DNA from 2 places in the Pseudoalteromonas phenolica genome. Region 1 is predicted to be linked to the other one. Evidence: predicted binding sites of a transcription regulator. Region 1 holds the regulator's gene; the other holds the start of a gene.
The links. Region 1 encodes FliA, which starts transcription of late flagellar genes. Its sites were predicted from a motif close to CTAAAGNTNNNNNNNNNNNNGCCGATA; they were not measured.
Positions count from the first base shown of each region.

Region 2: a site for FliA is predicted at 17,168-17,194, ahead of PP2015_RS06365 (VC2046/SO_2500 family protein). Genes of this name have one in related genera too.

Region 1 covers NZ_CP013187.1:1,086,136-1,098,726, reverse strand. Annotated here, with positions in the region: gene PP2015_RS04920 (ParA family protein) at 8-778, opposite strand; gene PP2015_RS04915 (protein-glutamate methylesterase/protein-glutamine glutaminase) at 813-1,985, opposite strand; gene PP2015_RS04910 (chemotaxis protein CheA) at 2,060-4,273, opposite strand; gene PP2015_RS04905 (protein phosphatase CheZ) at 4,289-5,062, opposite strand; gene cheY (chemotaxis response regulator CheY) at 5,084-5,467, opposite strand; gene PP2015_RS04895 (RNA polymerase sigma factor FliA) at 5,506-6,216, opposite strand; gene PP2015_RS04890 (MinD/ParA family ATP-binding protein) at 6,243-7,103, opposite strand; gene flhF (flagellar biosynthesis protein FlhF) at 7,096-8,565, opposite strand; gene flhA (flagellar biosynthesis protein FlhA) at 8,588-10,687, opposite strand; gene flhB (flagellar biosynthesis protein FlhB) at 10,757-11,887, opposite strand; gene fliR (flagellar biosynthetic protein FliR) at 11,891-12,591, opposite strand, start outside.
Region 2 covers NZ_CP013187.1:1,437,144-1,456,290, reverse strand. Annotated here, with positions in the region: gene PP2015_RS06450 (hypothetical protein) at 1-243, opposite strand, end outside; gene PP2015_RS06445 (hypothetical protein) at 224-436, opposite strand; gene PP2015_RS21860 (hypothetical protein) at 753-890, shown strand; gene PP2015_RS06440 (hypothetical protein) at 1,110-1,631, opposite strand; gene PP2015_RS06435 (hypothetical protein) at 1,870-2,181, opposite strand; gene PP2015_RS22005 (hypothetical protein) at 2,817-2,972, shown strand; gene ftnA (non-heme ferritin) at 3,193-3,717, shown strand; gene PP2015_RS06425 (class II fumarate hydratase) at 3,860-5,236, opposite strand; gene PP2015_RS06420 (hypothetical protein) at 5,246-5,638, opposite strand; gene PP2015_RS06415 (fumarate hydratase) at 5,913-7,439, opposite strand; gene pabB (aminodeoxychorismate synthase component I) at 7,773-9,125, shown strand; gene PP2015_RS06405 (CoA pyrophosphatase) at 9,146-9,706, shown strand; gene PP2015_RS06400 (L-serine ammonia-lyase) at 9,796-11,172, shown strand; gene cysB (HTH-type transcriptional regulator CysB) at 11,278-12,255, opposite strand; gene PP2015_RS06390 (hypothetical protein) at 12,530-13,291, shown strand; gene PP2015_RS06385 (NCS2 family permease) at 13,322-14,611, opposite strand; gene PP2015_RS06380 (tetratricopeptide repeat protein) at 14,981-15,430, shown strand; gene PP2015_RS06375 (SulA-like leucine-rich domain-containing protein) at 15,669-16,100, shown strand; gene PP2015_RS06370 (YchJ family protein) at 16,115-16,573, shown strand; gene PP2015_RS06365 (VC2046/SO_2500 family protein) at 16,612-17,133, opposite strand; tRNA gene PP2015_RS06360 (tRNA-Tyr) at 17,246-17,330, shown strand; tRNA gene PP2015_RS06355 (tRNA-Tyr) at 17,350-17,434, shown strand; tRNA gene PP2015_RS06350 (tRNA-Tyr) at 17,462-17,546, shown strand; gene PP2015_RS06345 (M48 family metallopeptidase) at 17,573-18,244, opposite strand; gene PP2015_RS06340 (ion channel) at 18,329-19,147, shown strand, end outside.

The DNA.
Region 1 (12,591 bases):
ATAGCCTCTAACTACCCTTCATTAAATACTCTAGTAATGCCTTATAAGCAAACACACCCCTAGATTTAGGACAATACTCTATGGGTGCTTGCTGCGCTAAACTGGCATCTCTAAACTTAGTATCCACCGGTATTACACCTGGCCATACAAAACCTTCATAATTAGCAAGCAATGTCTTATATGCTTCTAGTGAAGCTTTTGTCCGTTTATCATACATGGTTGGCACTATGGTGTAATTATATTGTTTTGCTTGAGAGCTTTGCATTAATTCCATAGTACGCATCATACGATCTAAGCCTTTAAGCGCTAGAAACTCTGTTTGCACAGGGATCAGTACACGTTCGCTGGCAGCTAATGCATTTACCATTAACACCCCTAAAACAGGCGGGCAATCAAGAATGGCATAATCATAGTGTTCGTTTATTTTCGCCAGTGTTTTTTTCAGAATTAAACCCATGCCATTTCGATTACCCATACTCCTGTCTAAGGTAGCAATCGCCATAGTTGCAGGCAAAATATCAAGGTTCTCAATGGTTGAAGGACACAAAGCTTGGAGAATCTCCTCGCTTTCCATCGCAGTTCCTCGAGCAAAAATATCATACACACTGACTTCTAACTCTTCAGAGTCAATGCCAAAATAATAAGTCAAAGAAGCGTGAGGGTCTGTATCTATAAGCAAAACACGTTTTCCTTGCTTAGCAAGGATCCCACCAAGGCTAACAGTAGTCGTTGTTTTACCAACACCACCTTTTTGATTTGCTACAGTCCAGATTTTCACGAAACAATTACTTCCTAGTGCTTTAAGAAATAGATTAACAACCTATTTCTTTATTGATTCTTGTGGCAACGTCATGTAAAGCCAAACTCTCAGAGGATAAGCCTGCATTTGCAACAGCTTGAGGCATACCATAAACAACACAAGTTTGCTCATCTTGCGCCCAAATCGTCGCGCCAGACTGTTTTAATAAACGAGCACCATCTCTACCATCGGCTCCCATGCCTGTTAAAACTATCGCAAGCACATCTGACTGATAAGCCTTTGCCGCACTAGCGAACGTAACATCAACGCAAGGTTTGTACGTTACCCGTGGGCTGTCATCTTCAAAGACTCTTAGAGTTTTCATTGCACCTTTAGACTCAACCAGCATTTGCTTTCCACCCGGCGCCAAATATGCAACACCCGGTTGTAATTTATCACCATGCTCTGCTTCTTTGACTTTAATCTTACACAAGCTATTCAACCTAGTTGCAAAAGCAGGTGTAAAAGCGGCAGGCATATGCTGTATTAACAAAATCGGATGTGGAAAATTTGCAGGTAATTGAGTAAGAATTGTTTGCAGTGCAACTGGCCCACCCGTTGAAGTACCTATTGCAACAAGCTTATATTGTTTACCTGAAGCTTTGAACTGCTTACTTGGCGTTGATGCACTCGAAACCTGCTGTGTAGAAGTTCTTTGAAAGCTTCTATCTGGTTGGGCAACACTCGATGTTCGTGTCGACGTCGAAGGTCTTGGTGAAATAGAAGCTTGAGGTGTTGGCGCCTTTGTAACCGATGGCCTTGAATAACTGCTCACAGAACGCGGCAACCTTCTGCGTCCAATTTCTTTTACTTTGTTTTGTAACGATTTAATCGCTTCTTCACTATTTCGAGCTATATCCTCGAACTTTTTTGGTAAAAAGTCTAACGCACCAGCATCAAGCGCATCTAAAGTAGCACCTGCACCTTCACGAGTAAGTGAGGAAAACATCAAAATTGGGGTAGGGTTAGCCTGCATGATTTTCTTTACGGCACTAATACCGTCTAAGATAGGCATTTCTACGTCCATAGTAATAACATCTGGACGAAGTGAAGCCGCCTTTTCAACAGCTTCTTGTCCATTAACAGCAAAGTCAATTACCTTGATATCACTATCTTGCTCTAAAATTTCGCTGACTCGACGCCTAAAAAAGCTTGAATCGTCTACAACTAAAACTTTTACTGCCATTGGCATACTCTATGAATTCTTAAGAACGAAAAGTGGTGCGTATGCACCACTTAAATCTTTTTTGCTAATGAAGGTTACTTACCTGCATAGTGTTTTAGCATATTTGGCACATCCAAGATTAATGCTATCCCACCGTCAGAAGTAATTGTTGCTCCAGCCATACCTGGTGTACCTTGTAATAAGGCATCGAGCGGCTTTATCACCACTTCTTCTTGACCAATAAGGGAGTCAACAACAAATCCAACCTGCTGTGTACCTATTTGAACAATTACAACATGTCCTTCAGCTTTCTTCGTTGATCTATCTGCGCCTTTTACAAGCCAGTGTTCTAAATAGAATAAAGGAATTGCTTTTTCACGAACAATAATCGTTAGCTGTCCATCTACAACATTGGTTTTTGTTAAGTCTAAATGGAATATTTCACTAACGCCTGCAAGCGGCAAAGCAAAGGTTTGCTCACCTACTACAACCATTAATGTTGGTAAAATTGCCAGTGTCAGAGGCACTTTTATCTCAAGGATAGTGCCTACACCTAGTTCTGATTGGATATTGACAGAACCGTTAAGTTGAGTGATTTTCGTTTTAACAACGTCCATCCCAACACCACGACCAGAAATATCTGAAATCTCTTCCTTGGTCGAAAATCCAGGTGCAAAAATGAGGTTATAAGCTTCTGTGTCAGATAAACGACTTGCCTGGTCTGAATCAATAACACCTTTATTAATGGCTATTTTTTTCAGTTTTTCAGCATCCATACCTGCACCATCATCTTTGATGGTCAACAGAATATGATCACCCTCTTGAGATGCCGAGAGCGTCACTGTGCCTGTACGAGGTTTACCTGATGCCTCACGAACATCAGGCATTTCAATACCATGATCTACAGAGTTCCGTACTAAGTGAACAAGTGGGTCGGCAAGTGCTTCAACTAAATTTTTATCTAAATCTGTCTCTTCACCTTCGAGGATAAGATTAATGTCTTTCTTCAAGCTTCTCGCTAAGTCACGAACAACACGAGGGAACCTACCAAATACTTTCTTGATCGGTTGCATTCGAGTTTTCATTACTGCACCTTGCAAATCGGCAGTAACCACATCAAGGTTAGAAATCGCTTTACCCATAGCTTCACTGCTAGAGTTGTTAGCTAAACTTACAAGGCGATTTCTTACCAATACTAATTCACCAACCATATTCATTATTTGGTCTAGACGCTTAGTATCAACACGAACGGTTGTTTCAGCTTGAGGTGCAGGCGGCTTTTTAGCCGATGCCTGTGCAGTTTGTGCTTTCGCCGCAGGTGCAGGTGTTGGAGCAGATTTAGCTGGCTGAGGCGCAGGTTTTGGCTTAGCTACAGGTTTCGCAGTAACAGGCTCTGGTTTCTTTGGTTGTGGGCTTGGAGCTGCTTTTGGGGGTTCTGCGGGTTCTAACGACTTTGGAGCCCCCCCCTTACCATGAAGTTCATCTAATAGCGCTTCGAACTCTTCATCATTGATTTCGTCATCGCTTGATGCTGAGGAAGGTTGTGAAGGAGCAGCAGCCTGAGTCGTTTCGGCTTTTGCCTGAGAAGGCGTATCAATAGCGCCGAAACTGCCCACACCATGGAGTTCATCTAATAAACTGTCAAACTCATCATCGGTTATGTCTCCATCTTCAATACTAGATGGCGATGAAGAAGGTTGTTCAATCGCAGGACCTTTACCTGCACCATGCAGCTCGTCGAGCAAACTTTCAAATTCGTCTTCTGTTATTTCATCAATACTTTCTGAAGTAGTTTCACCAGCTACATCATCGGTATCAATATCAAAAAGAATATCATCAGCAGATAAATCCGCTTGTGGTGCTTCTTCTACAGCGGCCTCTGGTTCAGCATTTGAAATTGAAATCTGTTCATCCTCAGATTCTGGCTTGCTTAGTTGGTGCAACGTTTCGAGTAGTGCCGGATCTGCAGGGTCTGGTTGCTCACGGTTTTGAATATGAGCGAACATTTCGTTTATGGTATCGAGTGATTGAAGAATGACATCCATCAACTCTGGAGAAACAGAACGCTGGCCTTGCCTTAAAACATCGAAGACGTTTTCAGCACCATGACAAGCATCAACAAGCTCGGTCATGCTTAAAAAGCCTGCTCCACCTTTTACCGTGTGGAAACCTCTAAAAATAGCATTCAGTAATTCTTTATCTTCAGGGTTATTTTCTAGCTCAACAAGCTGCTCAGATAACAGCTCTAATATTTCACCAGCTTCAACAAGAAAGTCTTGTAGTATATCTTCATCGACTTCAAAGCTCATGTATACACTCTCCTATTAGAAGCCTAAGCTCGACAGTAAATCGTCGACCTCATCTTGATTAGATACGACATCTTCTCTAGATTCTGCATTCATAATCGGGCCTTCTGGTCCCGAAATATCAGCAGGATCCATTTCAGCAATCTGAACCTCTTCAATATTTTCTTTTAGTTTTGCTTGGGGTTCTTCTGCCGTGCCAAATACTGTTAATAAATGAATTAAACTATCTTCAACTTCTCTGACTAATTCTATTACACGCCGAATTACCTGACCGGTTAAATCTTGATAGTCTTGGGCCATCAAAACATTTGTCATATGACCTTGAAGTTCGTCAGTTGTAGACTGAGAACCTTGCATGAACTTATCTAAGTCATGACAAAGAGACTTAAATTCACCAAGTTGAATGTCTCGTCTCATCAGGCGATCCCAAATTGGTTTTATATCAGATAAATCGTCTGCAAGCTGTTGCGCGAGTGGTAAGCTTGCTTCAACTGCGTCCATCGTCTTATTGGCAGCATTTTCTGTCATTTCCATGACATAATTTAAACGTTCTTTAGCATCAGGTAAGGCTTCTGTCGTCAAATCAGCAATACGTGTATCAAGCTCAAAATTTTTCAGAGACTCGTGTAACTGACGAGTCAACTTACCCACTTCAGCAAAAAGTTCAGATTGCTCCTTACTCGCAGCTTCCATGATCAATTCATCTGCTTTATCTTGCTCGCCTTGTTCAAGATAAGCCACTAATTGCTTAGCTTGTTCAAGTGTTATTTGAGGCACAGAAGGTGCTGACATCCGCCTCTCCTTCTTAATTATTTAGCCTAAACGTTCAAACACTTTTTCTAGTTTTGTTTTCAGTGTTCCGGCAGTGAATGGCTTAACGATATAACCATTAACACCTGCTTGCGCAGCAGCAACAATTTGTTCTTTTTTCGCTTCTGCTGTCACCATAAGTACTGGTATATGTTTAAGGCTGTCATCTGCACGAATAGCTCGAAGAAGATCTATACCCTGCATGCCTGGCATGTTCCAGTCTGTGACTACGAAATCAAATTCTTGATTCTGAAGCATAGGCAAAGCTGTGCTACCATCATCTGCTTCTTGTACGTTTGTAAAACCTAAGTCTCTCAGTAGGTTTTTGATTATTCTTCTCATCGTAGAAAAATCATCAACCACAAGAATTTTCATGTTTTTATCCAAAACATCCTCCAGTGAGGTTTGAACCTATTATTATTACTCTAATTGACCCAGTCATTGATTTTAGCCCTAAGCCTAATCATTGCCTGCCCATGTATTTGGCTTACTCGTGATTCACTCACATCGAGTATTTGCCCTATTTCTTTTAAATTCATTTCGTCGTTATAGTAAAGAGATAAGACAAGCGCATCTCTTTCCGGTAACGATTGGATCGCTGTTACCAACGATTCATTAAAACGCTCATTTTTAACGTTATTGAACGGTTTGTCTAGCGCTAAATCATTGTTAACTGGAGTGATTACGTCTTCATCGACACCTAAATCTTCAATACCAATGATTTTACTCGCGTTAACGTCATGTAGAATATGATGGTACTCATCTAGAGTAATATCAAGTTTTTCAGCGATTTCAGTGTCTTTAGGCTCTCGACCTAGCTCACTCTCAAGGTTAGAGATCGCCTCAGATACCATGCGACTATTTTTATGAACACTTCTTGGTGCCCAATCGCCACGGCGAATTTCATCTAACATAGCGCCTCGAATTCGAATCCCAGCAAAGGTTTCAAAACTGGCGCCCTTACTCGCATCAAAGTTTTTTGAGGCTTCGATCAAACCAATCATGCCTGATTGAACGAGATCATCTAACTGAATATTTGCAGGCAAGCGCGCCAATAAATGACACGCCACTTTTTTGACGAGACCGGTATGACGCTCTATCACTCTGTTAAGATTGTCTGTAGTTTGATAGCCCATCGCTTTACCCATCGATGACGACATAATTACCCGTTGACTAGCTGTTCAATAAAAAACTCTAAATGGCCAGAAGGTTGATGTGGTATTGGCCATTTAACTGCTTTACCCGCCAACCCTCTAAATGCAACAGCCGCTGGTGAGTTTGGAAATAACTCAACAATGGTCTTTTGACGGCGCGAAGATTTACGCATATTTTCATCAAACGGAATGGTTGCCACTAATTCTAGTGCAACATCTAAGAATCTGTCGGTAACTTTTGATAGTTTAGCAAAAAGCTCTTGCCCTTCACGTAAGCTTCTAACCATGTTTGCGACAATTTTAAAACGATAAACACCATGTTCACGGCTGAGAACTTTAATTAATGCATAGGCATCAGTAATTGATGTTGGTTCATCACACACCACAACCATGACATCTTGCGCAGCTCGTGAAAAACTGAGAACCATATCTGAAATACCTGCAGCGGTATCGACAATTAAAATGTCAAACTCAGTATTTAATTCGCTAAATGCACGAATAAGTCCGGCATGTTCGGCTGGTGTCAACTCTACCATATTTTGAGAGCCCGACGTTGCGGGGACAATTTTAATGCCAGCAGGCCCTTCGACTAAAATTTCGTCTAACTCACACTCACCAGATAGTACGTGAGATAGGTTTTTTTCTACTCTTAAACCAAGCATCACGTCACAATTTGCCAAACCTAAGTCGGCATCTAAAACGAGTACTCTATTTCCTTGCTGACCAAGTGCAATAGCCGTATTCAACGAGACATTGGTTTTACCAACGCCCCCTTTTCCACCCGTTACTGCAATTACTTTTACGCCATGGTTGCCATTTTGATTCATTCTACGCAGGCCACTTGCTTGATCTAATACTGTGTTAATCATACATTCCTACTGTCTGAGACGCTACAGGTACACGTCGCGAATGTTGTGCTTTTATTCTCTTTAAATACAATTGCTCAGCCTTTTTGACCATTTTATGAGCATTTGCTACACGAATGTCTTCTGGCACTCGTTGACCGTTAGTAAGATACCCTATTGGCAAACGATTTTGAATCGCAATACTAATAATCTCGCCTAAACTTAGACATTCATCAAGTTTTGTAAAAATACAACCACTTAAATTCACTTTTTGGAAATGTCTTACCGCTTCTTGAAGTACATGCATCTGTGATGTTGCACTTAAAACCAAATAGCTACGAATGTCGACTCTAGCACTTCTCATTAATGTATTAAGTTGCTCTGTCAAACGAATGTCTCTTTGACTCATGCCCGCCGTATCTATTAATACTAGACGCTTATTGCGTAAATGATATAAAACTTCCGCTAATTCATTGGCATCTTTTACTTGTTTTACCGGACAACCAATAATTCGGCCATAAGTCGCAAGCTGTTCGTAAGCACCAATTCTATATGTGTCTGTTGTGATCAATGCAACTTTATCAGCACCATACTTTTGCGCGCCTAGTGCAGCAAGTTTTGCGACTGTGGTTGTCTTACCTACACCTGTTGGGCCAACTAATGCATATACACCACCTTGGCGAAGTATATCATTGTTTGTTGTATGCATCTGATTAGCTACCATTTCCAGCAGCGAATTCCATGCTTCTTTCCTTGATACATCGTCAGGAATAAAGCAAGCCATTTGCTCGGCAACCTCCTTATCTACTCCCATACCTTGCAAGCGGTCAACTAAACACGCTCTCGTTGGGTCTCTTCTTTCCATTTCTTGCTTCATCAAGCCTGAAACTTGATGTTCAAGTAGCTGGCGGATGGCATTCATCTCTTCTCTCATTGTTGCCATTTCATCTACTTGCTTAGGCGCAGGCTCAAAGTCATCAGAAAACCCTGTATCTAGGTCATCATCGAAACTCCAAGACTGAGACTGTTGTTGATTTTTTACTTTTGGCTCTGCTCTGAAGCTTTGAGGTGAGGTTGGACGCTCAAAACGCTCTTCAGGAGTTTGGCGAGGTTTAAAAACTTCATCTGTATTAATTCCTGACTGGGAAAACATAGACGCAAGCTCTGGTGAGCGAGGTTTTGGTGCTTGTCTGTCTAACAGTGCTTGTAGACTATCTGCAACTTGGGCTTGAGGCTCTGGTTTGGCACGTTGTGGTTCTGGACGAATAAAGCGAGTTTGCGCAGGCTGAGACTGAGCGGGAATAGTATTTACTTGTGACTGTTCAGCAGGTTTTTCTGGCGCTCTCTCGTTATCCACGGCTGCAACAATTTCTACACCGTCTGCCAATTTCTTGTTTGACATAATAACAGCATCGACACCAAGCTCTTCTTTAACTTCTTTTAATGCTGTACGCATATCTTTGGCGAAAAAACGTTTAATCTTCATGTCACAACCCCTTTATTCCTATTTATTGTCCAACTGAGCTCACAATTTTGATTTGTCTTTCATCTGGTACTTCTTGATATGACATCACTCGAAGACCTGGGATCGTATGTTTGACAAACCTTGAAAGCACACTTCTTAACATACCTGAGGTTAGAAGGATGGATGGGTCGCCTAGCATTTCTTGCGTTTGGTGCGCTTCTCTTAATGATGCTTGAAGTCGCTCCGCAAGGCCTGGCTCAATTCCAGCCCCTTCATCACCCGCGTTCTGAAGTGACTGATGCAACATCTGTTCCAACTCAGGTGCCAATGTTATGACAGGGATTTCATCAGCACCGCCAACGGCGTCTTGAACGATTAATCTACGCAGTGAAATTCGCACTGCAGAGGTTAATACATCAGGGTCTTGACTGCGCGGACCGTATTCAACAAGAGTTTGAACAATCGAACGCATATCACGAATAGCAACCCCTTCATTCAATAGATTTTGAAGTACTTTAACCACTGTTGTAAGAGGTAAAATATCAGGCACTAAACCTTCCACTAGTCGAGGGTGGGATTTAGCAAGCATGTCTAATAGATTCTGAACTTCTTCATGTCCTAGTAGTAATGACGCATTATTTGTTAGCAATTGGCTAATATGAGTTGCGACAACAGTCGCTGCATCTACTACTGTATAGCCTAATGAATGCGCTTCATCTTTTTGCTCAGGCTTAATCCAAACTGCCTCTAAGCCAAAGGCTGGATCCGTAGTTGCTACGCCATTGATTGGGCCAAATACTTGCCCTGGGTTTATAGCTAATTCATCACCATGCTTTAATTCACCATTGCCTGAACCTACCCCCATCAAGGTGATACGATATTCATTTGGATCTAATTCAAGATTATCACGGATGTGAACAGGCGGAACCAAGAAGCCAAGTTCTTGTGAAAGCTTCTTACGAACACCTTTAATGCGGCTTAACAGCTCACCACCTTGCGCCTGATCTACAAGTGGAATTAAACGGTAACCGACTTCTAGGCCTATAACATCGACTGGTTGAACATCATCCCAACCAAGTTCTTTTTGATCTTGTTGTTTAGCTGCAACATCTCCGCCTTTAGCTTCCTGTTGCGCTTGCTCTTCATCAGCTTTCGCTTTTTGCTGTTGAGTGTAATAAGCCAAATAACCAAGGAGCGCACCTAAGCTTAAAAATGCAATATGTGGCATACCCGGCACCAAACCCATCGTGATTAAGATACCAGCAGCAATATAGAGAGACTTCTCATTACCCAATTGAGTTTTAAACTGCTCGCCCATGTTATGAGATTCGTTTTGGCGAGTAACTACGATTGCTGTGCCAATTGAAAGTAACAAAGAAGGGAGCTGTGCAACTAGACCATCTCCAATGGTAAGTAGAGTGTATACTTCCATCGCTCTTGAAAACGATAGGTCGTGTTGGATCATACCAACAAATAAACCACCAATGATATTGATTGCTAAGATTACAATACCTGCTATGGCATCGCCTTTCACGAACTTACTGGCACCATCCATTGAACCATAAAAATCTGCTTCACGTGTTACTTCGTCGCGGCGCTTACGCGCTTCATCCGCACTAATAAAGCCTGCATTTAAATCAGCATCAATTGCCATCTGCTTACCTGGCATTGCATCTAGTGTGAAACGCGCAGATACTTCAGAAATACGCCCAGCACCCTTGGTAATAACCACAAAGTTGATAATAATGAGGATTAAGAAGACAACAAGGCCAACAGCATAATTGCCTCCAATAACCACTGAACCAAACGCTTCAATTACCTTACCCGCAGCATCTCCACCATTATGACCTTCAAGTAACACAACACGAGTACTAGCAACATTTAAGGCTAATCGCATGATAGTTGCAATAAGCAGAACCGCTGGGAACATGCCAAATTCCAATGGTTTCATGGTGTAAACGGTAACGAGTAATACCACCAGTGCCAAAGCAATATTGAAAGAGAATAAGATATCTAAAAGAAATGGAGGTAAAGGCAAAATTACCATGCCCAAAGCCGCAAGCACTAAAAGTGGCGTTCCGACCCCTTTTGCATAGTCTTTTTTATTTTCATTAAAACCTTGTAAAACTGCTTTAAAATCCATAACTTAACAACTACAAAATATTGACACTGGTCTAATAAAGCAATTAGTGAGCCAATAAAGTTATCGTGTTTAATGTTTTACATCGTCAGGGATAGGTAAATTATTACTGAGCTTAGTTGGTCTTCTACCACGACCTTTCTGAAACCGTTTTAGCTGAAATACATACGCTAAGACTTGGGCCACGGCAGTAAAAAGCTGATCAGGGATTTGGTCGCCAACTTCTGTCGTATGATAAAGTGAACGCGTTAAGATCGGAGACTCAACGATAGGAACCTCATTACCTTTTGCTATTTTTCGGATTTGCATTGCTAATTCATCAACACCTTTAGCAAGCACAATCGGCGCTCCCGCTTTTTCAGTATCGTATTTAAGTGCAACTGAATAGTGCGTCGGGTTTGTAACAACCACATCAGCATCAGGCACATCTTGCATCATGCGCCTTTGGGACATTTCTCGCTGCGTTCGACGAATTCGTGCTTTTATCTGTGGATCACCCTCAGAATTTTTGTACTCATCCTTCACTTCTTGTAGAGTCATTTTCAATTGTTTATGGTGATTATAACTTTGGTAAGGCGCATCTATGGCTGAGATGATTATCATTGTGCAACTAAGCGCCAGAAACATCCAAGCCAGAATTTCTAGGGCATGAATGATTGAACTTGGGATCTGTTCAATACTCAAATGCAGAATTTCATAAAAAAACATCTGTATTAATAAAATTGCAAAGCCAGCAACCAATACAAATTTAAGAATAGCTTTCACTAACTCTATAGCAGCTTGCGGTCCCAGCATACGCTTAATCCCCTTCATTGGAGACATTTTACTTGCTTTGGGTGCAGCGGCTTGCCAACTGAAATTAAAACCTCCCAACAAGGTATTTCCAACAATACCTGCGATTGTGATGATAAACACAAACATAGCCATCGGAAAAAATATTTCAGAAAACATTTCCCCCCATACAGAAAACATTTTCGTAGTGTCGTAAGTTTCATTTCGATTCAAAGTTAATCCACGACCCATAATATTATACAGGCCTTTCGCGATTGCAGGCCCATACATCAATAAAGCAATCGCTGAGAAGATCAGCACGAAAGTAGTGCCAAGATCCTTTGAACGCGCAACTTGTCCTTTCTTGCGAGACTCATTTATTTTCTTATCGGTGGGTTCTTCGGTCCTCTCTTGACCAGAATCTTCTGCCATAACTTACACCGAGCATCCAATTAAATCACAAAGTAGTTCTGTCATTTTAAGCCACTGAAATTCATATTGCACAATGAAGTTCCCCAGCGTCGCCCATATAATCATTAAACCTGCAACGAGTGTAAATGCAAAACCAACCGCGAAAATATTCATCTGAGGTGAAGCCCTGGTAATAATACCAAATGAAAGATTAATCACTAACATCGCGGTTAAGGGAGCAAGAGAAAGCGCCAAAGCTGTTGCAAACATCCACCCTCCCCAATTCACGATTTGCCAATAATTATCAATCGACCAAGTAAACTGACCGATAGGAATACTTTCAAAGCTATATAACACCATTTGAATCATCATCAAATGGCCATTAAAAACAAAAAAGAGCAGTGTTGAAAGGATCAAGTAAAACTGACCGACTGCTGGTACACTCAAGCCATTCGCAGGGTCAACAACTGACGCAAAACCCAAGCCGGTTTGCATTGCTAGTATTTGACCTGCAATGATAAATGTATTTAATAGCAGCATTGACGCAAAGCCAATGGCAAAACCTATAATCATCTCTTCTATGACTACCAGTACCATGGCAAAAGAAAATAAGTCAGTAAATTGAGATTTTGGCAGCATAGGCATCGCTGCAAAGGTGATCACAACGCACAATGCTAACTTTATGCGAGTCGGTACACTTTTCGCCCCCAGACCGGCCATAATCA
Region 2 (19,147 bases), 350 kb from region 1:
TTGAGTTTTGCGCCCTGCTATTGCCGCCTTAAAGAATTTAGTAAACGATTTATAACGTCTGACAACACGGCCTTTAAACTTGCCTCTATAGTCTTCGTGTGGGTCCCAAAATAAAATTTGGTCTGTAGCTTTGGTTGTTGGCAACAACTTAGCAGCGGTTGTTTTACCGCTGCCAGTGCCGCCAACATACAAGCAGTGCAAAGCACTCAGCGCATTGTGTGAATTAATGGGCTGCATCAACATCGCTTGCCACCTCGTTTTGCTCTACTTGCTCCGTTTCTTTTTTGGCTTGCGCGTCACGCACTTTTAACTGCTTAATTTGTTTTACCGAACTAAACATAAACGAGCCTAGCCACATTGGACCCAATATCTCGTCTTTATAGTTACCCAATAAACCCGCTGCAGCTGGCGCATACTTTTGAATTAACGGTTTCATTCGGGCGGCGCCCATTTTATTAGATGTATCTTTGATAACAAAGTCGAGATGAACGCGTTTGAGGAAAACATGAAGACGTTGACCTGTTTCGTCCTAAAGAGATCAGTGCAATACTCAAGAGCGCCAAAAATGAGTTAGAACTCAATTTACTTACTTTGCTCTTTTATACAGGCATTCACCCATCGGAAGCCGCTGCATTGCAATGGGTAGAGGTTGATTTAATTAATGAAGAATTAAAAGTGTGTGCAGCTGTTATTTGGGATTCAAGCTCTCAAAAGGCAGTCACCAAAGGCACAAAACCTGTGCGGGTAATCGTGTGATTGAACTACAACTCGAAGCTATCGCAGCACTTGAAGCACAAAAAGAATTAACCGGTAGCAATGAGTTTGTTTTCATTGAACCAAAACAAAAGCGCCAGCTAACAGGTTCGGCGCAAATTCGAAAAAATATATAGCTGCCAGTATTAACCGCCAGCGGCGTGAGATACCGCCCCCCTTACCAAGCCCGCCACACATTCGCCACTATGCTAATCAGCCAAGGCAAGAACTTGTGGTGGATTGCCCGACAAATGGGGGATGACAGCCAAGAAATGCTATTTAGGTATTATGGGAATTACATAAAAGAACACGATCAAAAAAGCCACTAGTTAGCGGCTTTTTCATTCTTACTTAAGTTATTGCTCTTCAGACTTAATGTCATAGAGTAGCATCATTTTCTCAAGCTGAATGTTTCTTTCTATGAGCTTTTGATTTTTTTCTTCTAGGAGCTTATTTACTTCTTTAAGCAAATCAATCTGCATGTTATGGCCACTTTCATTGGTACTAGTTCTACCTTTGTAAAACTGCATAAAGCAATACACAGAACTAATGAATAAGGTTAAATATATGTAATATTTGATGAAGCTATGCTTTTCCTTATTTTCTTCATGTCTTTCATCATCTATAAACCTTTCATTCTTAACAGCCCCTGGGTCTCTAAGATTGCAATTTGATTGATCACTCTTAGAGCCAAAAGTTTCGCAATACACTTTCTTAGTCTCATATATTGCACTATCAACTTTAAGTTCTATTAGTTCTCTGTGAAGGGTTTCTTCTGATCCAGAATAATGAGTTATCATAACTAAAAATAAAGGTGCACACATCATAATCCAAAGCAGGAAAAAAAATTCTATGTAGGTATAAATTACTTTTTTCACTAAATTCCTTAATTAGTTTTTTATCATTTTTGATTTATTGAAAGGCTCATCTAACAAAACTCCCCATTAGTTCGGGTAATTCATTCAAGCCTCTTTCCAGTAGACTTCCCTTGTTAAGAAATCCCAGAATAATTAGAAATAAAATTACAACTGCTATGGATAAAACTGTAGATAATGGGAAGCGCTGTAATGCAATAGAAAAACATTTTAAGCCGAGTTTATTAAGCTCTTTAGTTTGTTACACTGTTGCTCTATCTATTGCTTTTTCTGAGCTTCTTTCAGCAAGCTTTTGAATTAATGGTTTTTCTATTAACTTAAACATTACACTAAAGAAATGCAAAGTAATCCTAAAAATTGCAAAAGGCATTTTAGTAAAAGAGAAAGCAGCAAACAAAGTTTGCTTTAATTTCCTTGGGTTTTCTCCACCTAAATAAGCATCAACTTCTTCTGCTAACCTAATCCTATTTCTAATAGAAAACCAAGTTACAAACAAAATGTAAAAACATACAAGCAACGTAAACATTGCTAAATCAAACATACTAATCGACATTCTCAATTTCCTTATCTATTTCTTTTAAATCTGCCCTTTGGGCTAAAGCATTCATCCTATCCTCATGTTCTTGTATGAACTTAAACCTTTTGAGCTTTCGCTCTTCCCTATTGCTTAAATACAAATAACCATACCTAAGTACAATTAAAGCCATAGCAATTATTGAAGATGAACCCCAACCCGCTGAAACAAATTCTTTCAGTGCAGCTAAATTTTTAACTATACAATCTTAATCCTTGACCGAGTAAAAAAACAAATTTCATTATATTTCAGTAGCTTGTAATCTACGAAAAAAGCATATATTTGTCACGTATAATGTCCCTACTAACAAGTGCCATGTTGATTTATAGCAATAACAGTAAGTTATGTAATTGTGTACGGCGGTTCAAATCCCCAGCTCCACCAAACGTATAAATCAAGACATCTCAGGATGTCTTTTTTTATGCCTTTTACTCAATAACACCATAATCGTTTATCGCCAGCCACTTACCTTATAACAAACTTAAAAGGTCTAAAATCTTATTCCCCATGCCCCCAATTTATCTGGCTTTTTACGTGTAATTCATGTAAAAAGCACGCCTACTAGCCATATGATAATAATGTGTATTTGTATTTAACCAATTTAGTAGGTATCGATGAGTAAGACTTTATGTGAGTGGAAGCGAAAAGATATTGAAAGCAAGTTATCTCAGCTTGCTGATATTGTGTCGCCTAGTCATTTTATTTGTAAAAAATGTGCGCGTTCTGCCAGTGATAAGAAATACCTTTGTAAAGGCACTAAACTGAAATAATCATTCGCATTCTTACTAACAATTTTACCTGTATAGTCATTCATCGCTGGTTTTTACGTGATGAGCTTTAATGAGAGTGATTGCGCTTTTTGCTTAGCTGGATTTTTGCGTTTTTTCTCACCTAAATTGTTATTTTTATTTGTTTTTCTTTATGATCTACTTGTATTCATAAGCGTATTAAAGAACAATGCGTGCATAAATTCTTAGAGGAGTAACCGCTATGTTAGCCCCAGCAATGGTTGAAAAATTAAACGAGCAAATTAATTTAGAATTCTATTCTTCAAACCTATACTTACAAATGAGTGCTTGGTGTGAAGACAAAGGCTTCGAAGGTGCTGCTGAGTTTTTAAGAAAGCATGCCGTTGAAGAAATGGAACACATGAACCGTTTATTCACTTATGTAAGTGAAACAGGTGCATTACCAATTTTAGGTGCTATTGAAGCGCCTCCTCATGAGTTTAATTCTCTGGGTGATGTTTTTAGAACGACCCTAGAACATGAGTGCACTATTACTAAAGCAATTAACGAGCTTACGCATGTTGCTTTCACAACGCATGATTACTCAACATTCAACTTCTTACAATGGTATGTTGCTGAACAACATGAGGAAGAAAAGCTGTTCAAGGGTATCCTAGATAAGCTAGAGCTAATCGGTGAAGACGGTAAAGCGCTATTCTGGATTGACAAAGATCTTGCTGAATTAGCAAAAACTGGTAGTACTTCTATTATGGAAGCTGGCGCTTAATCTAAGTGTCACTCACAAAAAAAGGTAGCTGTTTAGCTACCTTTTTTGTTTTAAGGTCAGTGCTTTGAGTTATCAATAAATGTATTTTCAATAATCGTTACATTCACTCAATTTGAATTAACTCTATTGATTTCTGACTTTTTTACAATCCACCCTTTGTAAGCTTTTCAGGATTTAACAGCTCTGTTAATTCATTAACAGACAAATCAGTGTGTTCGCTCGCCACATCAACAATCGGGCGCCCTTCTTTGTATGCTGTTTTCGCGATAAACGCGGCTTTTTCATAACCTATGATCGGGTTGAGAGCCGTCACTAGAATTGGATTTTTTGCCAGTGCTTTATTGACGTTTTCTTCGTTCACATTAAATGTTGCAATCGCTTTATCAGCAAGGAGTCGACTTACATTCGCCAAGATGTCGATACTTTCAATAATGTTATGCGCAATCACAGGCAACATAACATTGAGCTCAAAGTTACCCGATTGACCCGCTACCGAAATTGTCGTGTCGTTACCAATGACTTGTGCACTGACCATGGCTGCCGCTTCTGGGATCACTGGGTTTACTTTACCAGGCATAATTGAAGAGCCCGGTTGCAGTGCTTCAAGTTCAATCTCAGCAAGACCTGCCAGTGGGCCTGAGTTCATCCAACGTAAGTCATTGGCAATTTTCATATTTGCCACAGCCATTGCTTTTAATTGTCCTGAAAGGCCAACAATCGCGTCTTGTGAACCAATATGGTAGAAATGATTGCTACTTGGTTTAAAACGAATACCAATATTTGTACTTAAATATTGCGTGAACACCTTGGCAAATTGTGCATCGGCATTTACACCAGTGCCTACTGCTGTGCCACCTTGTGCAAGTTCGTAGACTCTTTCTACGCTACTTAATATACCTTGGTACGCGCAGTCAATCTGATGCTGCCAACCACCTAAAGTTTGCGCAAATGTTACAGGCATTGCATCCATTAAATGCGTACGACCTGTTTTAACTACATGACCGACTTGTTTAGATTTTTGCTCTATCACTTGTGATAAATGTTTTAGTGCAGGTAATAGCTCATAAACGACAGCAACTGCACTACTGACGTGAATAGCGGTTGGGATCACGTCATTTGAGCTTTGACCCATATTTACGTCGTCATTAGGGTGGATCTGAATACCGCTTTGCTGTGTTGCGAGCGTCGCGATGACTTCATTGGCATTCATATTCGAGCTTGTACCCGAGCCTGTTTGAAACACATCAACCGGGAATTGGTCTAAGTGCTCACCTTCAATAATACTTTGCGCTGCTTTGGCAATCGCCTGTGCTTTATCTTGTGAAAGATGCCCTAGCTCTGCATTTGCCTCGGCCGCCGCTTGTTTAATGTAAGCAAGTGCTCGAATAAACTCTTGCGGCATAGTTAACTTGCTAACTGTAAAGTTATTGACTGCACGCTGGGTTTGCGCTTTATAAAGTGCGCCTTCAGGCACATCTAATACACCCATGCTGTCTGATTCTTGGCGAAATGTAGTCATCTTTGACTCCTATAAAAATGGATTAAATTCACGACACAGCACTCTTGCTTCAAGCTCCAGCGCCAAATATTTTTGTTTATCGGCTTGCTGCTGTTTGTAGAATCGCTTCAAAGCGAGAAGAGGCTTATATAGCTGCTCAAAACATTGCTTTCTGATTGACTCATGTACGAGTGGATCAGCAATTTTATTGAGTAACTCATTGAATACTCTTTTTAAATACAGTTCTTGTAACAATGTGCAATGACTGCTGCCGTACCATTTTGCTAATGCCAAACTGCCCTCAATATATTGAGATACCAAAACAGGTGCTTCTAATTGAGGTCTTCGACAGTGGGTTTTTAAACAAGGTGTGTAACAAGCAATAGTTTCTTTCAGACACATATGAACCGATTTCAAAATCATAATTGATAATCATTATCATTACAGTTAATCAATTGGTTTTCAAGTTTGAATTTGAAGAATTTAAATTACTGTGAATAATCAGAAGAAAGTTCGGGCACTGGGGCAGGAACAAATATGAAGAAATTCAGTGATCACGCGGCGTAATTATTTGAATATAAACGCGATGTAAAATCGCTACTACCAAGCCAATTCTGTAGCACCGACTTTTTTGGCGTTTAAACACAAAAAAGGAGTGAAAAATCACTCCTTTTTTCATTTAAAACAAGCTAATTGCTTATTTTAACTTGCTGTCTAACTCTTCGATTTTCGCTTTCCAAATCGCAGGACCTGCAGTGTGCGCGTTGTTACCATCGCTGTCTACTGCAACTGTTACTGGCATATCTTCTACTTCAAACTCGTAGATTGCTTCCATACCTAAATCTTCGAACGCTACTACGCGCGCTTTCTTGATTGCTTTAGATACAAGATAAGCTGCACCACCTACTGCCATTAAGTAGATTGATTTGTTTTGCTTGATAGATTCAACTGTCGCTGGACCACGCTCAGCTTTACCAATCATGCCCACAATGCCTGTGTTTTCTAGCATTAGGTCGGTGAATTTATCCATACGCGTTGCTGTAGTTGGACCTGCAGGACCTACAGCTTCGTCGCCTACTGCATCAACAGGGCCAACGTAGTAGATAAACTTGTTCTCGAAATCTACACCTTCAGGTAAACCTTCACCTGACAAGATCATGTCTTGAAGACGCTTATGTGCTGCATCACGACCTGTTAAGATTTTACCTGAAAGAAGAACTGTTTCACCCATCTTCCAATCTAGTGTGTCTTCTTTTGTTAGTGTGTCTAAGTTTACGCGACGTGTGTCTTCACCCACTTCAAACGTCAGCTCTGGCCAATCTTCAACTTTAGGTGCTTTAAGATTTGCAGGGCCTGAACCGTCTAGCGTGAAGTGTACGTGACGTGTTGCTGCGCAGTTCGGGATCATTACAACTGGCTTAGATGCAGCATGTGTTGGTGCTGTTTTGATTTTAATATCAACAACCGTTGTTAAACCACCAAGGCCTTGTGCACCAATACCTAACTTGTTAGCACGTTCGAAGATGTCTAAACGTAGCTTTTCTTCAGCTGTTTCTGCTCCACGCTCGATTAGCTCGTGAATATCAACCGGATCCATCAGTGATTCTTTCGCTAGTACCGCTGCTTTTTCAGCTGTACCACCGATACCTATACCTAGCATGCCCGGAGGACACCAGCCTGCGCCCATAGTTGGTAGTGTTTTCTCAACCCAAGCAGCAACATCATCAGATGGGTTAAGCATAACCATTTTAGTTTTGTTTTCTGAGCCGCCGCCTTTCGCTGCGATCATCACTTCAACTTCAGCGCCTGGTACCATGTCAATGTGTACTACTGATGGCGTGTTATCTTTGGTGTTTTTACGTGCGCCAGCAGGATCTGCAACAATTGATGCACGAAGTGGGTTGTCAGGGCTGTTATAAGCGCGACGTGTACCTTCATCAACCATTTGCTGTACAGTTAAGTCTGTTTTATCCCACTTAACATCCATACCTACTTTAACGAAACACGTAACGATACCTGTGTCTTGACACAGTGGACGCTTGCCTTCAGCAGACATACGAGAGTTAATTAAGATCTGAGCAATCGCATCTTTAGCCGCTTTGCTTTCTTCTTTATGGTAAGCCTTTTCTAGCGCTTGAACGAAATCGAGTGGGTGGTAATAAGAGATATACTGCAATGCATCTTCAATGCTGTCGATGAAGTCTTGTTGACGGATCATACTCATGACGGTTCCTTAATAATCGTAAGTCAAATATAGCTTACGCCTTTAACATGTTGACGGTTTTAAGTGATTTTAACAATTGTATTAGAGTTTTGCTCAATTATAACGACAGATAACGTTTACCGAGAATCGGTTAACGGTAATGGTTCAATAACTAGGCGAAAATTAGTGTGCATAGAGGTTCTATACAAATAGTTTTCAACGACGTTAGTGAATCATTTAGCGCGTTAGAATGATCTAATTTTTAATTCAATTGGTATTGAGCATCACTATTGTAAAACTGGCAAATATGATACCCTCCTCGCCCGTTTCGGGCTAGTTTTCAGGTTCAAGTAAATGATAAATGAGCAAATCAATTGTAAAAAATTAGACATTAAGCTATCTACTGAGTTAGTTTTTGAGCAATTCGCCCATTTGCCTCACGCAGTTTTATTAGATTCAAGTAACGCGCAACACGAAAATAGCCGTTACGACATCATCAGTTTTGAGCCAAAGCACCTCGTCGAAGCGAAAAATAAGCACGTATTTTTGGACGGTAAACAACAAACGCAAAGTTGTTTCTCCATTATGCAATCACTGTTAAGTGATTTATCGAATACACTAACCGCTGAAAATTTACCTTTTACCGGTGGTTGGTTAGGTTACTTTGGTTATGACTTGGGTCGTTATATTGAACCCATGCCTGAGTTGGCAATCGAAGACATTAATATGCCTGATATGAGTGCAGGTCTATATTTAGATGCGCTGATTTTTGATAATCAGACATCTGAGTGGTTTTATGTTTCTCAGCCAAACTTCGATCGCCTTGACACGTATTTAGCGGCAATTAACAAACAAGCTGCAAAAGCAGTCCCTTTTAAGCTCACCTCTGAGTGGCAATCGAATCTTGATAAAAGCGCGTATGAAAAACAGTTTGATAAAATTCAAGCTTATTTAAAAAGTGGCGACTGTTATCAAATTAACTTAGCTCAGCGCTTCAGTGCAGAGTTTAATGGCGCCCCTTGGTCAGCCTACAAAACTCTTAGAGCACACAACAAAGCCCCATTTGCTGCTTTTATAAATCACCCACAAGGAGCAATTTTATCGGTGTCGCCTGAGCGTTTTATTCTGGTTGAAGATGGCAAAGTCGAAACTAAGCCAATCAAAGGCACACTGCCCAGATTAAAAGAAGCAACAGCCGATAAAGTGCAAGCTGAAATACTGAAGAATAGCCCTAAAGATCGCGCCGAAAATGTGATGATCGTAGACCTTCTCCGTAATGATTTAGGTAAAGTGGCCAAGCCGGGTACTGTGACTGTGCCTAAACTATTCGATATTGAAAGTTTCCCTGCTGTTCATCACTTAGTGAGTACCGTACAGAGTGAGTTAGCTGAAGGTAAAACCGCCATTGACCAATTAGAAGCTGCTTTCCCCGGTGGTTCAATCACTGGTGCGCCTAAGATTCGTGCGATGGAAATTATTGAAGAGCTCGAACCTCATCGTCGTAGCGTATATTGTGGCTCTATTGGTTATATCAGTGCGTGTGGCAAGATGGATACGTCAATCACCATTCGTACTTTGGTATGTAGTGACGATAAAATTCATTGCTGGGCTGGCGGTGGCATTGTTGCAGATTCGAAAGCAGCATTGGAATACCAAGAAACTTTAGACAAGGTAAACAAAATATTACCTATACTGAGTAATAGTTAAACAAAAATTGAGTGGAGCAAATGAAGTTATCTGACATTGTATGTAAATTTAATCTCAGTGCGCCTCTCATTGACTCTGCTCACTTTGAAAATACCAGAGCAAGTGCCGTACTATTGCCTCTGCTTGAGGTTGATAATAAAGCTGCTTTATTATTCTGCAAACGCGCTGCCTACTTAAAACATCACCCTAGCCAAATTTGCTTTCCAGGTGGTAAGTTTGAACAGTTTGACCCTTCATTGCAGGCCACAGCAATACGTGAAACCAATGAAGAGCTGGGTATTTGTCCTAGCCACATTAATTCTATCGGCCAATTACCTACCCATAACACATTAACAGGCTTTACCATTTCCCCTATTGTCGCAACACTTCAATCTCACGCTTCTTGGCACACTGACAGTGATGAGGTAGAACGAGTATTTACAATTTCACTCGAGCGTTTATTTGACGAAAAAAACTGGCGCTCAATCGAAGTACAATTAGGCGGAAAAGACCGAAAATTCGATATTTTTCCTACTGAGCATGGCTTACTATGGGGCGCGACGGCTAAATTAGTTAAAAATTTTGCTCAACTGGTCAACTAACCACCACTTAGCCAGCGCAAAATAGTTACATTGAAATACTTTAACGTTATGATGTGCGTCCGTTCAAAGGCAATGTTGAGTAGAAGTTTATGATTAGTGCATTTGATATGTTCAGTATCGGGATTGGCCCGTCGTCGTCACATACGGTCGGCCCAATGCGCGCTTCACGTCTTTATGTAAAAGATTTACAAGAAAAACAATTAATCGACAAGGTTACTTCTGTCAAAGTAGAGCTATATGGCTCACTTGGTCAAACTGGTGTTGGTCACGGCTCAGGTAAAGCGGTGATTTTAGGCTTAGCAGGTTACGACCCTGAAACCATCGATGCCGATGCAGTACCTGAAATTTTAGACACCATCGAAAACGAACAAGTTATCTACTTAGATAAAACCCATAAAGCGGCTTTTCCAAAGCAAGGCGCGATTGTTTTCCATCGTCGTAAAACCTTGCCTAAGCACTCAAACGCCATGGAAATTTTCGCATATGCTGGCGATGAGTTAATTCATAGCCAGGTTTATTACTCTATCGGCGGCGGTTTTATTGTGACCGAAGAAGCCTTCGATCAAGAAAAACAAGCTGCTCTCGATATTCGCGCAGAAAACCCAGCCCCTTACCCTTTCAATAATGCTCAAGAGTTATTGGATATGTGTAAAGAGACAGGCTTAAGTGTGTCATCTCTAATGATGGCTAACGAGAAAACACTTCGTGCAGAAAAAGATATTAAAGACGAACTCTTCAATATCTGGACCGTCATGAAAGCTTGTATTGAGCGTGGTATGCGTACTGAAGGTATTTTACCGGGCGGCTTAAAAGTAAGACGTCGTGCACCGAGCTTATATTTAAAACTAAACGTTGAAAATAACAACGACCCACTTCGTGCAATGGACTGGGTTGATTTATTCGCTCTAGCCGTAAACGAAGAAAACGCTGCGGGTGGCCGTGTAGTGACTGCACCTACAAATGGTGCGGCGGGGATCTTACCTGCGGTATTAATGTACTACCATACATTCATCAAAGAAGTAGATGCTGAAATTGCAACACGCTATTTATTAACTGCTGCAGCGATTGGTATTCTTTATAAAAAGAATGCGTCAATTTCAGGTGCAGAGGTTGGTTGTCAAGGTGAAGTCGGTGTTGCTTGCTCAATGGCTGCAGGTGCACTCACTGAAATCATGGGCGGCAATGTTGTACACGTTGAGAACGCGGCTGAAATCGGCATGGAGCATAACTTAGGTTTAACATGCGACCCTGTTGGTGGTTTAGTACAAGTTCCTTGTATTGAACGTAATGCTATGGGTGCAGTAAAAGCAATCAATGCATCACGTCTTGCTATGCGTGGTACGGGCGATCAAAAAGTATCGTTAGATAAAGTAATCAAAACCATGTTAGATACTGGTAACGATATGAAAACCAAATACAAAGAGACTGCACGTGGTGGTCTTGCGGTTAATATTATCGAATGTTAATCACTAATACCAATCCTCAAAATAGATCACTTAATTAAGAGGGTTGGTATAACAATAGTTAGACAAAAAAGGCTGCAATTGCAGCCTTTTTCATTGATAAGATAATTACTTCACTGGTAACTCAATGTCTTTGAACAGCTCGTCTACGTCATCTTGATTACGCAGCAAGCTCGCTTTTTCAACCAACTCTTTGGTTAAGTGTGGTGCGAAGCGTTCAATAAAGTCATACATATAACCGCGTAAGAAGCTGCCTTTTCTAAAGCCAATTTTAGTTGTGCTCGCCTCAAATAAATGACTTGCATCGATACAAACTAAATCGTCATCAGTTTGGGTATCAATAGCCATGGTTGCTAACACACCCACACCTAAACCTAAACGAACATAAGTTTTAATCACATCAGCATCTGTTGCAGTAAATACAATATGTGGCTCTAGACCATGGGCATTAAACGCTTTATCAAGCTCAGAACGACCAGTAAATCCAAAAACATAAGTGATCAATGGATATTTCGCGATATCTTGAACAGAAATATTTTTACCGAGTTTTGCAAGTGGGTGATCTTTTGTTACTACGATGCTTCTGTTCCAGTGGTAACAAGGCAACATGACTAAATCACTGTACAAATGCAGCGCTTCTGTTGCGATAGCAAAATCAGCGTCACCACGAGCAGCCGCGTCTGAAATTTGCTGTGGCGTGCCTTGATGCATATGGAGAGAAACTGCAGGATACTTCTGCATAAAGCCTTGGATCACCCCAGGTAACGCATAACGAGCTTGGGTGTGGGTTGTCGCAATATTCAACTTGCCTTGATCTGGTAAGGTGTGCTCATTCGCAACGGCTTTTATTCCCTCAACCTTAGAGAGTATTTCACGGGCAATATTGATAATTTCATTACCCGCTGGGGTAACGTGCGTGAGATGCTTACCGCTACGGCCAAAAATTTGTACACCAAGTTCATCTTCAAGCATTCTCACCTGTTTAGAAATACCAGGTTGAGATGTGTATAGACTTTCAGCTGTGGCCGACACGTTCAAGTTGTGATTGAGGACTTCTACAATATATTTTAGTTGTTGTAATTTCATAATATTTTTATTGTTTTAGTTTTTCTCGAGCAACGGCTTCGTTATTGAGCCATACAGCATTTTGCCCTAATTCTCTAAGGCTAGCATATTTGAAGACTTTCAGGTAGCAATTGCCTCATTTGTTTACGACTGACCATAATTTAAATCTTAAACTATAATAAAAAGCTATGAATTAAATGTATTTTTTATCAGAATATCGTGTTGCGCTATTCAGTAAACGATAATTTCATGTAAGATAAAAATGGTTTGAGAACTTTATGATTGAGAAGTCGCTATGCTTGTCCCAATAATTATTGTGCTAATCGTTGCTTTGATCATCATTGCCGTGTGGGTTAGTGCAGTTCAGCAACATAAAGAGAAGCAAGAAGCAGAAAGAAGAAAAGAACTTGCTAAACAGAAACGTATCATTGAAGAGTCTGAAGATGTGATCGTAAATAGCAGTAATATCCCAATGTCTGAATTTATGATCCAAGTCTTACAAAGGCGGGTTCATGATGCTTTAACGGTCATGGTTGAGCTTTCTCCTTCGTCAAGGGAACTAAAAAACCGACTACATGAATCAAAAGAGCGTATGAATTCGACGCCTGAAAATGCTAATAATTCAGACAATCTGAGCTTACCTGACAGTGACAAACAGCTCATAGCTTTAGTCCAAGGTATTAAAAAGCTAAGAAGCGTACTTCGTTCTGAGCATTCCAAAGGTAAAGTTGAAACGCAAAAGTTTGTTGCCGAAGACAGAAGACTTGAAAAGCTACAATTAAAAATTAATGTTGAAAGTCAGATTAAGCGCGGTATCGCTGCTAGAACAGCCAACATGGTCGGTTCAGCTCGACAATATTTCGAAAAAGCCTATGCCACAATATGCGCTGTAACCTATTCTGACGAATATGTAACAAATAAAAAGCAACTTTTAGAATCTTACTTAAACGAAATCAGTAGCGAACTAAAAGCGTCAAACGAATCTTCTGTAAAACAAAAGAAAGAACAAGAGCAAGACGATTTAGACGTACTATTTGCACCAAAGAAAAAGTGGTAACACTTTTCCTTTGGTCTAAGATTTTACCAGTTAGCTTAGCGCAAATTTGACCAAAAATAATGCAGTTAGTACCCACACACTGATTGTAATTTCATCTTTCTTTCCACATACAAACTTCACTGCTGTATAAGCAATAAAGCCTAAAGCAATACCATGAGCAATTGAGAAAGTTAGTGGAGTCATGAGTAACACAACACTCACAGGGATAGCGTCTGTCATGTCATCCCAATTCACCAGTTTTAAGTTTTGTAACATTAATACAGCTACATACAATATTGCCCCAGCAGTAGCATAAGCTGGGATCATTTGTGCCAAAGGCGCAAAGAAAGTCATTAGTAAGAAACATACGCCAACAACAACAGCGGTTAAACCCGTTCTTCCGCCCACCGACACACCTGATACCGATTCAATATAAGATGTCGTTGTTGAAGTTCCTAGCATAGAACCTGCGATTGTGGCCGTACTATCAGCTGAAAGCGCACGTCCCAAACGTGGCATTCTCCCCTGCTCATCTGCTAAGCCAGCTTTTTGCGTTACCGCTACCAAAGTGCCAGAAGTATCAAATAAATCTACAAATAAGAATGCAAATACAACACTCAGCATTGAAAGCTCTAGTGCACCAGCTATATCTAATTGCATAATTGTCGGCGCGATACTTGGCGGTGTGGACACAAGGCCTTGATACTCAATCAAGTCTAAAGACCATGCAGCTAGAGTCACGATGAAAATGCTGATCAGGACACCGCTTTTTACATCTCTAAACATCAATGCAGCAATGACAAAGAAACTTAATATTGCCAATAACGGACCTGCACTGGTGATATCACCTAGTTGCACAAGCGTGGCAGGGCTTGCGACAATTATTTCAGCATTTTTAAGTGCGATAAGCGCTAAAAATGCACCTATACCAGTAGCTATTGCTTGCTTTAAGACTAATGGGATCGCGTTTATAATCCACTCTCGCACTTTAAATAAGCTTAAAACTAAAAAGATACAACCCGATAAAAATACAGCCCCTAGTGCTGATTGCCAGCTATAACCCATGCCTAAAACCACACCATAGGTAAAGAAAGCATTTAGGCCCATGCCTGGAGCAAGTGCAAGAGGATAATTTGCCCAAAAACCCATAATGAAGCAACCAATTGCCGCCGCAATACACGTAGCAACAAATGCAGCACCAAAGTCCATACCTGTTTGCGCTAACATAGCTGGGTTTACAAAAACGATGTAAACCATAGTGAGAAATGTCGTGAGTCCAGCAATTAACTCCGTTTTCACACTAGAGCCTTGACGCCTGATAGAAAATAGCTTTTCGAGCATAGATGTTTCCATTGGTAAAAGTTAAAAGAAATTTATAATTCTTATAAAAGCGGCGCTATTTTAGCGGCTTATGGCAATGATTAAAAATGCAATTTAAGTTTATATGCGTGCTAATTTTCAAATTACTATGGGAGAGAAATGTGTCTTTTTAGCGTGTATAAACGTATGGCCTATACAAAAATGAAACACGTTTATTCTTTTTATAACTGTCAGAAACTTTTAATTAAAGAAAGCGTTAAAAAATAACTGCATAATGATGGTAAAAATATATAATTATGTGGCAAGAATTTCGCATAGCTAAATTTATGACCAACATAGTCGCAAAGTTTTGACTACAATAATATTAAGCATTTCAAAAATAGGTAGAGTATGGATAAATCGCCAGATAATAGCGCGGCGCATCACGACTTAGAGCAACAGCTATTTAATGTGCTTGAGTTCGTTACAACACCTCCTAATGGTGAACTACGCTATCCAAAAGAGCATGATTCTGTCACTGCTTTTAAAAAAGGGTTGTACTACCTACAAGAAAAATCGTATCCGTTGGCGACGAAGTGGCTGCGCATGGCTGCTATGTCTGGAGATAACAAAGCACAATTTTATTTAGGTTTGATGTTTATAAAGGGCCAAGGGGTGCCACAGAGCGTATTCCATGCCATGGCTTGGTTATCACTTGCTCAAAGCCAAGGTGTAGATGCGGCCAATGCAGTGATAGAACAAATTAAACCGCATTTAACGACGAAAAGAATCAAAGATGCACAGTGCTACGCTGCCACCTTGTATGAGCAAATTCATCAATTACAATTCCAGTCAAATTAAGTCTACTTTTCCATACAGTAGTTTTATACAGTATTCACTGTAAAAACTACTGTATATAAACACTGTATCTATACCACGTTTAAAAAATCAATATCGAAAAAACAATAAACCATTGTTTTTAAATGGTTTATATTTTGGCAAATATTAAAGTTGATTAAAAAGTAACATTTTTGCTTGCAATAAAACACTGTATAAACTACTGTATATAAATACTGTATAAACAACCAGTGAGATGATTATGTTACAGACAAACGCAGTTTTACCAAGCTCAATAAAAAAAGTAGATGCAGCAAAAGCCGTTAACTTTGTTGAAACTCCTGATGAAATTTGTGCCAGTCTTGAATTGCTTAAGATCATTCATCAATGTAATCACAAACAAGGTTGGACACTACTAATTGCACCTGACCATATCCCAAATAAAGATATGCTTGAGTCCAGCTCAATAGACTCAAGTAAATTGTTAGTGATCAGAAAAAAACACATCGTTGATTTAGAGTATGTTCTAAATTCAGCATTAAATAATGGCAACTTTGCAGCGGTTATTACATGGACTGGCATTACGAATTCAGAGCAGCTTTCGCAAATGCACTTAAGCCAAACAGATATCTCGCTATACTGTTTTACTGAAAACAGCAGCAAAGCGTGTACAATAGAGCGCATAGCAAGTTAATAAAAGATTTTCTTATGTGTTACTGTTCTAACACTCAACCTTATGAGTCATGCTGCAATGTATTTATTGCAAAGCAAAAGTTACCTGGCACAGCGGAGCAACTTATGCGCTCTCGTTACAGTGCTTATGCAACTAATAATGCACAGTATATACTTGAGACTTATGCCAAATCTGAGCAAAGCAATCACAGCCTTGAAGACATCGAAGCATTTGCTTCAATCGCTAACTTTATCAAGCTCGAGATCGTATCAACAAAAACTTCGCCTGAGTTTGATTATGTGGAGTTTAAAGCTCATTATTTAGCAGGCGGAAAACATTGCCAAATACATGAGGTTTCAAGATTCATTAAAGAAGAAGGGGCATGGCGTTACTTAGATGGCCAATTATATGACGTGCCTGAGTTAAAAGTGTCTAGAAATGATCCTTGCCCCTGTAATAGTGGCAAAAAGTTTAAAAAGTGTCACGCTAGCTGATTTAAACAGCACTTAAGTTCACTCACTATCATCTCGCATTAGGCGGACAACTGAACCGCCTGCTGCATTTCACCGCTGGCTAATTGATCATAAAAACCTGCTGCATCCATTTTAGGTTTATCTATCTCTAAAGCGCCAGCTCTTTGAGCGAAAATTTTAGCCTGCACAGTGGGCTCACAATTATCAATTACGGCCAACTCAATGTGCTTCTTATCATCTCTGATATGAAAAGGTTCTGGCGAAAGACAATTTCTTAGCCTTAATTCTGTAAGCCCCTGCTCATGAAGTAAACGGCTATTGTTTTCACCTATTGTCATATCATAAGAGTTGGGGGCCGTTTGTTGCTGGGGACCAATTTGAAGTTCTTTTTTTAACGCACTTTCGCTCTTATCTGGCTCAATTAATTCTGATTCAGGTAAATGAAATTCACTGAAGTCGAGTGCGTTTGGTGAGAGCATAGCCAAACAAAGCGCAAAGTCAGCACGACGATCTTGTGCCACGCTTTTTGCTAGCGTGTCACCAAGCTGATGCTCCTTGTTTAAAATGCGCTCTAATTGCATAGAGTTTCACCGATTATTTCAAAAGTTACATTTTTATCGGCATTTTTTAAATTTTCTTTAGTTGTTTTCTTTACTTAATAAAAAACTTTGTTATTATCAGCGCCGTTGTTTAGGAGGGGTTCCCGAGCGGCCAAAGGGATCAGACTGTAAATCTGACGGCTCTGCCTTCGCTGGTTCGAATCCAGCCCCCTCCACCATAACAACACTTTACAACTTGGAGGGGTTCCCGAGCGGCCAAAGGGATCAGACTGTAAATCTGACGGCTCTGCCTTCGCTGGTTCGAATCCAGCCCCCTCCACCAAGTTGTACAAAATTAGATATCCCCTGTGGAGGGGTTCCCGAGCGGCCAAAGGGATCAGACTGTAAATCTGACGGCTCTGCCTTCGCTGGTTCGAATCCAGCCCCCTCCACCATCTCCTTTTTGTTGAATCTTCTTAATTCATTCTATCATTAGTTTTTTACCATTCTTGTTAAACCATATTCTTGCTGACTTATAATCTTGGTAATGCTTTTCAACAAGTTCCCAAAATAATTTGTTATGTGCCAGTACATGGCAATGTGCTAGCTCATGAACAATGACATAATCAATCATATGCTTTGGTGCCCCTGCAAGAAGGCTATTAAAAGTAAGCGCTTGTTTACTGCTACAACTGCCCCAACGGCTTTTATACTCCCTGATTTTCACGGCTGAAATATGACAGTTCATTTGCTCAGACAATCGCTCTAGGCACAACTCTAAATAACTACAGAGCAAATCTGTCAGTATTTCAATTATCGCTCGCCTGAACTCATGCCTATCTTGGCGCAGCTCTTCAGGTAAATATACCAAATGGCTCTCATGATCTAGTACGGGTTTGATGATATCTGAAAATTCAATCTTATAAACTGAGCCAAAAACCAATAACGACCTTGTATGCAGCGGCTTTTGTATACTTGGAGCAAGCTCTAGCTTATTTCTTTGTGCATGCACCCAGTCTTTTTTGCTCTTTAGCCAATTTTCTAAAGCGACCTCACACACGTTATAGGGAGCTGTCACGACCACTTGATCTGGTGTGACTTTAATTGCAACCGTCTTTCTTCGTTTACTAAGCTTTAATTGATAATCAAACATTTTTAAGAATTTTTTTTACTTCACATTCAATACCATAAATTTACTGCTACCTTTAGTGTAATAAGACTATAAAGGGGTTAATTTATGAAAGATAAACCTACTTGCCAATATCAATCTCCCGATGGCCATCGTTGCCAAGAAATCGATATGGGTTCTGGTCTTTGCTTTTGGCATGACGCAAAGTTCGATAAAAGTGGGCTTGAATTATCGCAAAAACTAGAACGTTATGCCAAGCGTGGTGGTCTTCTGCAAGGTTTGGAGTTGAAAAGAGCGAATCTAGAGGGACTAAACCTTGTCAAACATAATGACCATACTGGTTACGACTTATCATATAGTAACTTTTATCGTGCGAATTTAAGAGGCGCGCACTTATTTAACAACAAAATTGAAAATGCATCTTTAATGAAAGCCGATCTGCATGATGCCAATTTGCATTGCTGTAAGCTTTCAAATTCCAACCTATTGGGCATAAAGCTAAACAATACTCGTATCGATAACATAGATTTAAGTGGTAAGTTACAGCAAGAGAATGAAGCAAGCTTAGCAGCCAAAGAGAAACGAACTGAAGATGCCGCTGACTTCTTCTTACAATCTGAAGAGACATACCGCACACTGAGAAAAGGCGCTGAGCAACAAGGTCTTTTTGAAATGGCAGGTAATTATACTTACAAAGAACTGCGTATGCGTCATTATCAATACCCAACTCATTCAAAAAAACGCTTTATGAGTGCGGCTGTTGACCTGCTCTGTGGTTATGGTGAAAAACCCGCAAATGTGATCCGTTTCAGCCTTTCAATGATTGTATTTTGCGCACTGATGTATTTCCTGTTTGGCATCAGTTATCAGAATGAAGTGCTTTCTATAAATTTTTCACAAAGCTTTTCTGACAATATAAGTGCACTG